Regions from separate parts of the Arthrobacter sp. AG258 genome, predicted to be linked through region 2. Evidence: riboswitches for the same ligand, from Rfam matches in the RefSeq annotation. Region 2 holds a riboswitch; the other holds the start of a gene.
What was found. Region 2 has a riboswitch for glycine ahead of cycA (D-serine/D-alanine/glycine transporter). Riboswitches for the same ligand answer to the same signal wherever they lie in the genome.

Region 1 (3,405 bases), on a different contig from region 2:
CTCCGCCGTCCCCACGCCCAGCGCCAGGACCAGGAGCGCTGCCAGCAGCAGCGCGGGTCCGCCGTCGTGGTTTCCAAACGCCACCAGGGTGTATCCCGTGGCGCTGAACGCCAGCCCCGCCGCCACCACGTAGCCAGGGCGGACCTTGCGAACCAGCGGCACCACCACCAAGCCGGCCGCCACCGTGGCTGCCAGCGCCGGAATCATCGCCACGCCCGCCGCTGACGGGCTCAGGCCCTCAAGGAGCTGGAGGTGCTGGGCAAGGAACAGGATGAAGCCGTTGAAGGAAAACAGGGCCAGGATGTTGGCGCTGATGGCCATGCTGAACACCCGGTTCCGGAACAGCGACATATCCAGCAGGGGGTGTTCCAGGCGGTGCTGGCGCCGCACGAACACCACGCCCATCGCCAGGCCGAACGCCATGCTGCCAAGGCCCGTTAGGCCCGGACCTTCGGTGGCAACATCCTTGATGCCGTAGACCATGGGGACCATCACCAGCATGGACAACAGGATGCTCGGGACGTCCACTCTTCCCGGCGACGGGTCCTTGGATTCCGGGATGAAAGTTCGGCCCAGTGCCAGCAGGGGAACCATCAGGGGCACCGCCACCAGGAACACGGCGCCCCACCAGAAATGCTCCACCAGCCAGCCGCCGAAGATCGGCCCCAAGGCTGCGCCGCCGGAGAATCCGGCAGCCCAGATGGCGACGGCCATCCGTCGGCGGTTGGGCTCCGGGAAGATGTTGCGGATCAGCGACAAGGTGGAGGGCATCAGCATCGCCCCGAAGAACCCCAGTGCGGCCCTTCCGGCGATCAGCCACTCCGCGGAGGGCGCAAAAGCCGTTGCGGCGGACAATCCGGCAAAGCCCGTGCTGCCGATAATGAGCAACCGGCGCCGCCCAATCCTGTCGCCAAGGCTTCCCATCGATACCAGGAGACCGGCCAATACCAGTGGATAAGCGTCAATAATCCACAACACGTGCACGCCGGAGGGTTCCAGGGCGCGGGTGATGGCGGGCAGGGCGAATGTCAGGGCGGTATTGTCCACGGCGACGAGCAGTACCGGGAACATCAGCAGCCCCAGTGCGAGCCAGTCGCGCCGCGGGGACCGCCCGGCCGCTCCGCCGCTGCGTGCAGGCGCCGAGGTCGAAGGGGAAGTCGTCATAAAATAACTATACCGTCCAGACGGTACAGTTTAAAACCTTGCCGTTTCCCTTTTCGACGCCGGCGGAAGGCATGATGGGAAGCATGCCCCGAAAGCCTGTAGCCCGTGATGCGGTCCTTGACGCCTTCGAAACCCTCTTGATCGACGTGGGGGAGCGGGCGGCCACGCTCGACGCGGTGGCCAAAAAGGCAGGCGTGTCCAAGGGGGGACTGCTGTACCACTTCCCCAACAAGGAAGCGCTCATCGAAGTGCTGCTGGACCGCCTGGACGGGCTGGCCAAAGAGGACGCCGACGCCATGGCCGCGGCCGCCGAGGGGGCGGCGGCCTACTTCATCCGCTCCTCCGTCTGGGCGGACACTCCGCTGGACCGGGCCATCGTTGCCGCCACCAGGCTGGCGGAAGTGGCGCACCAGGAAACGCGGCGCCGTTTCGCGGCCATCCAGCAGCGGTGGCTGGACGAGATCGCGGCCGACGTGGGGCCGGGGCTGGCCAAAGCGGTCTTGTATATGGGGGACGGGCTGTATTTCAACGCCATGTTGTCCGTGGGTCCGGCGCCGCAAGGGGGAGCGGCGGCTGACGTGGAGGAACTCCTGGCGGCCCTTGAGCGGCTTCGCAGGTAGCCTCCGCCATTTGCCGGGAAGGGTTGCGGCATAGGACAATGGAATGTTGTGAGGGCTGTCACCGGCCCGCATGATCCAGCACATGGCTGGTTTACAAGTGAATAGCCTTTGATCTGCGGCGGGAGAGTTCTGCCGGTGTACAGGCAGGCGCCGTAGGAGCAAATCCTCCCCAGGAATCTCGCAGGCCCCCGTACCGCCGCGGCGAGGCGCCTCTGGAAAGCAGCAGGCGGTTCCCATGACCCCCAATCGGGGATTCGGAGCCGGTGTGCTCACCGACGGTGCAAGCGGGTCCTGCCAGGCAGGCACCGCGGAAACTCTCAGGTCCAATACAGAGCGGGGAGGAACCCGAATCGCTGTGGCGTACCCTGCGCCGCCTGAGTAAATGGAGTTCCTTCGTGCCGGTTAGCCCAGCCTCCACCACTTTCGTCGACCGCCATATCGGTGCGCGCCGCCAGGCCGACGTCGATACCATGCTCAAAGCCGTTGGCTACGACACTGTCGACTCACTGGTTGACACCGCCGTCCCCAAGGTCATCCGTCAGGAATCTGCCCTTCGTCTGCAGGACGCCCTCAGCGAGGTTGAAGTCCTCACGGAACTGCGGAAGCTTGCCGCCAAGAACAAGACGGCAGTCCAGATGATCGGCCAGGGCTACTACGACACCGTGACGCCGCCGGTGATCCGCCGCAACATCCTGGAATCCCCGGCCTGGTACACCGCCTACACCCCGTACCAGCCGGAAATCTCGCAGGGCCGGCTCGAGGCACTGCTGAACTTCCAGACCATGGTGCAGGACCTGGTGGGACTGCCCATCGCCAACGCCTCGCTGCTGGATGAAGCCACCGCCGTGGCCGAGGCCGTGCTCCTGATGCGCCGCGCCAACAAGTCCGCGGCAGCGAAGGACGGCAAGACGGTCCTGGACATCGACGTTCTTCCGCAGACCATCGCCATCGTGCAGGGTCGCGCCGAGGCGCTGGGCTTCGAGGTGGAGGTCGCGGACCTGTCCAAGGGCCTGCCGGAGGGTGCCATCAATGGCGTCGTGCTGCAGCAGCCCGGCGCCTCCGGCCGGGTGTGGGACCAGTCCGCCGTCATTACCGCTGCCAAGGACCGCGGCGCGCTGGTTACGGTGGCTGCGGACCTGCTGGCCCTGACACTGATCACACCTCCGGGCGAGCAGGGCGCGGACATTGCCGTTGGCTCGGCCCAGCGCTTTGGTGTGCCGTTGTTCTTTGGGGGGCCGCACGCCGCCTACATGGCTGTCCGCAAGGGCCTGGAACGTTCCCTGCCCGGCCGCCTGGTTGGGGTGTCCAAGGACGACGCCGGCGTTCCCGCTTACCGCCTGGCTTTGCAGACCCGCGAGCAGCACATCCGCCGCGAGAAGGCCACGTCCAACATCTGCACCGCCCAGGCGCTGCTGGCCATCGTTGCGTCCATGTACGCGGTGTACCACGGCCCGGACGGGCTGAAGGCGATCGCGGAAACGACGCATGGCCACGCCCGTACCCTCGCCGCGGCGCTCAAGGCCGCCGGCCTGGATGTCCTGCACACTTCCTTCTTCGACACCCTGACGGTCCGTGTTGCCGGCCGTGCGTCAGCAGTGATTTCCGACGCCGAGGCCCGCGG
Region 2 (3,405 bases):
ATCCAGCAAGGAAGCGTTGGCTATCGGGAGCGCCGTCAGGTCCTGCACCATGGTCTGGAAGTTCAGCAGCGCCTCAAGCCGGCCCTGCGAGATTTCCGGCTGGTAGGGCGTGTAGGCGGTGTACCAGGCCGGGGATTCCAGGATGTTGCGGCGGATCACCGGCGGCGTCACGGTGTCGTAGTAACCCTGGCCGATCATCTGGACTGCCGTCTTGTTCTTGGCGGCAAGCTTCCGCAGTTCCGTGAGGACTTCAACCTCGCTGAGGGCGCCGGTCAGCTTGAGCGCAGTTTCCTGGCGGATGGGCGCGGGGACGGCCACGTCAACCAGGCCATCCAGGCTGTCGTAGCCGATGGCCTTGAGCATGGTGTCGATGTCGGCCTGGCGGCGCGCGCCGATATGGCGGTCCACGAAGGATGTTGGATGCGAATGAATCGTCATGAGGAACTCCAGGTCTGGCCGGCCAGGGTGGCACGGCGTGGGATGGGTTCCTCCCCGCTCTGTATTGGACCTGAGAGATTCCGCGTTGCCTGCTGTTGGCAGGGGACCGCTTGCACCGTCGGTGAACCAGGCCGGAGCCTGGTTGCTTTCCAGAGTCGCCTCGCCGTGACGGTACGGGGGCCTGAGAGATTCCTGGGGAGGATTTGCTCCTACGGCGCCTGACCGGTGTTTCGCCGGGAGGACTCTCCCGTCACAGCTCGAAAGGCTTATTCAAATGTGGGTGATTCGGCTCACAAGGTACCGGGATAGACCCGTCCGTGGCAAATCGGGCAGGTTCGGTGAGGGGCTTGACTGGGCGCGTGATGCCTTCGTTCCCCGCTTGTGTCGAAAGGGGTTTGACATTCGATCGTGACGGACACCACACTGAACCCGGGATTGGCGCCGCCGGTGGCTGGCTCAGCGTATCCGGAGCGGCCTACCAGTCGGCGCCTGTCCCGTGCATGCCCGGCGGCGGCCCAAAAAGCCGCCGACCTCCAACTGAATACGCCTTCGACCTGCGGCGGGAGAGTCCTGCCGGGTACACCCAGCAGGCGCCGTAGGAGCAAACCCTCCCCAGGAAACTCCCAGGCCCACGTACCGCCGCGGACAGGCAACTCTGGAAAGCAGCCGGGCATGACCTTGGCTCACCGACGGTGCAAGCGGCTTTGGCTGCGGAAACTCTCAGGTCCACAACAGAGCGGGGAGGAACCAAATCTTTGCGGCTCCAAAAGCCGCTTTATCGATGGAGTTCCTCATGGCGATTCATCCCCCCACGTCCAACAGCGAACCAGCCCGCGGCCAGGGTGCTGCCACGGCGGCCCGCAGCGGGCCTCCCCACCTGGAACGGCAACTCACCAACCGGCATATCCAGCTCATCGCCATTGGTGGCGCGATCGGCACAGGCCTGTTCATGGGTTCCGGCAAGACCATTTCCGCCGCCGGACCTTCCGTGATCTTCGTGTACATGATCATCGGCTTCATGCTTTTCTTCGTCATGCGGGCCATGGGCGAGTTGCTGCTGAGCAACCTGAACTACAAGTCCTTCAGTGATTTCGCCGCCGACCTCCTGGGTCCGTGGGCAGGCTTCTTCACCGGGTGGACGTACTGGTTCTGCTGGGTGATCACCGGAATCGCGGACGTCATCGCCATCGCCGGGTACTCAAAAGAACTTTGGCCGGCGCTGCCGCTTTGGATCCCGGGCCTGGCCACGGTGGGCATCCTGCTGCTGCTGAACCTCGCCACGGTCAAGGCGTTCGGCGAGACAGAGTTCTGGTTCGCCCTCATCAAGATCGTCGCCATCGCGGCCCTGATCATCGTGGGACTTTTCATGATCTTCACCGGTTTCCAGAGCGACGCAGGCACGGCTAGCTTCACCAACCTGTGGAGCCATGGCGGGTTCTTCCCCAATGAGTTCATGGGCTTCGTGGCCGGATTCCAGATTGCAGTATTCGCCTTCGTGGGCATCGAACTGGTGGGCACCACCGCCGCCGAGGCCAAGAATCCCGAGCGCACGCTGCCCAGGGCCATCAACGCCATCCCCGTCCGCGTGCTGCTCTTCTATGTCGGCGCGCTGGTCATCCTCATGGCAGTCACCCCGTGGACCCAGTTCGCCGCCGGCCACAGCCCCTTCATCGGGATGTTCTCCCTGGCCGGCCTCGGCGCCGCGGCCACGGTGGTCAACCTGGTGGTCCTCACTTCGGCGATGTCCTCTGCGAACTCCGGCATCTACTCCACGTCCCGCATGGTCTTCGGCCTGGCCCAGGAAGGCGACGCCCCCGGTGTCTTCAGCCGGCTCTCCACGAGGAAGGTGCCCAGCAACGCGCTGTTCCTGTCCTGCGTCCTGCTGCTGTCCGGCGTCGTACTCATGTATGCGGGCCAGGATGTTGGCATGGCCTTTGAAATGGTGACCACCGTGTCGGCCGTCTGCTTCGTCTTTGTCTGGTCGATCATCCTCGCGAGCTACATCTCTTTCCGGCGTCGCCGCCCGCACCTGCACGCGGCCTCGAAGTTCAAGATGCCCGGTGGCATCCCCGCCGTGTGGGTGGTGTACGCGTTCTTCGCCTTCGTTCTCTGGGCCCTGACCACCCAGCCCGACACGCTCGCTGCCCTGCTGGTGACTCCCGTCTGGTTCGTCATCCTCGGCGTGGCGTGGGCCATTCTCCGGCGCCGTCCCGCGCACCTGGCCCGCTTCGAGGTCTTCCGGGCCGAGCTTCGGGCCGACGAGGCCGCCGGTCGCCGCGGCGAACGCGCGGACGCAGAAGAGCCGGCCCAAAAAGTGTAAGCATGCTTAGTGTTTATCCACTTAGGATGGGATGACACGGCAGCCACGCGCTGCAGGTCGATTTGAATGAAGGTGACCATGGCCCGGCGCAGCAACCCCGCACTCCGTATCGCACAGGAAACCGCCCATAACGCGATGTTTGACGCCCAGGGCAAGCCCAAGCCCGGCGTTCACAACATGCTCCTGAAGGCCGTGCAGATCCAGCGGCCATTGGTGGTGGGCTACATCCGGAGGCTCCAGAAGAAGCATCCGCGGGCAACAGCCGCGCAGTTGGCAGACATCGCGGAACGCGACTACCTCCGGGCTGTAGCCGGAGGAGGCGCCCTGGTGGGTGCCACCGCCGTCGTCCCCGGCGTTGGAACCGTGGCGTCGCTGGGACTTTCCGCGGCCGCCACCGTTGGCTTCCTGGAAGCCACGGCCCTTTACGCAACGTCGCTGGCTGAACTGCACGGCATCAGGCTGACCAACCCGGAGAAAGCCGGCACCATGGTCATGGCCATCATGCTCGGCGAAGAGGGCACTGCGCTGCTGGGGACCCTCAGCGGCCAGGCAGCCGGCAACAGCGCAGGCAATGCCTGGGGGAGCGTTCTGTCCAAGTCGATGGTGGTGCCGGGATTCGGGAGCGTCCGTAAGCGGATCCAGTCGGC

Region 1: another riboswitch for glycine. It lies ahead of gcvP (aminomethyl-transferring glycine dehydrogenase); the one in region 2 lies ahead of cycA (D-serine/D-alanine/glycine transporter).

The regions. Positions count from the first base shown of each region.
Region 1 is NZ_SOBI01000009.1:191,589-194,993, reverse strand. It holds gene DFO47_RS18215 (MFS transporter) at 1-1,164, opposite strand, end outside; gene DFO47_RS18210 (TetR/AcrR family transcriptional regulator) at 1,248-1,784, shown strand; glycine riboswitch at 1,894-1,990, shown strand; gene gcvP (aminomethyl-transferring glycine dehydrogenase) at 2,180-3,405, shown strand, end outside.
Region 2 is NZ_SOBI01000003.1:193,510-196,914, reverse strand. It holds gene gcvP (aminomethyl-transferring glycine dehydrogenase) at 1-438, opposite strand, end outside; glycine riboswitch at 598-698, opposite strand; glycine riboswitch at 989-1,087, shown strand; gene cycA (D-serine/D-alanine/glycine transporter) at 1,232-2,758, shown strand; gene DFO47_RS07280 (hypothetical protein) at 2,837-3,405, shown strand, end outside.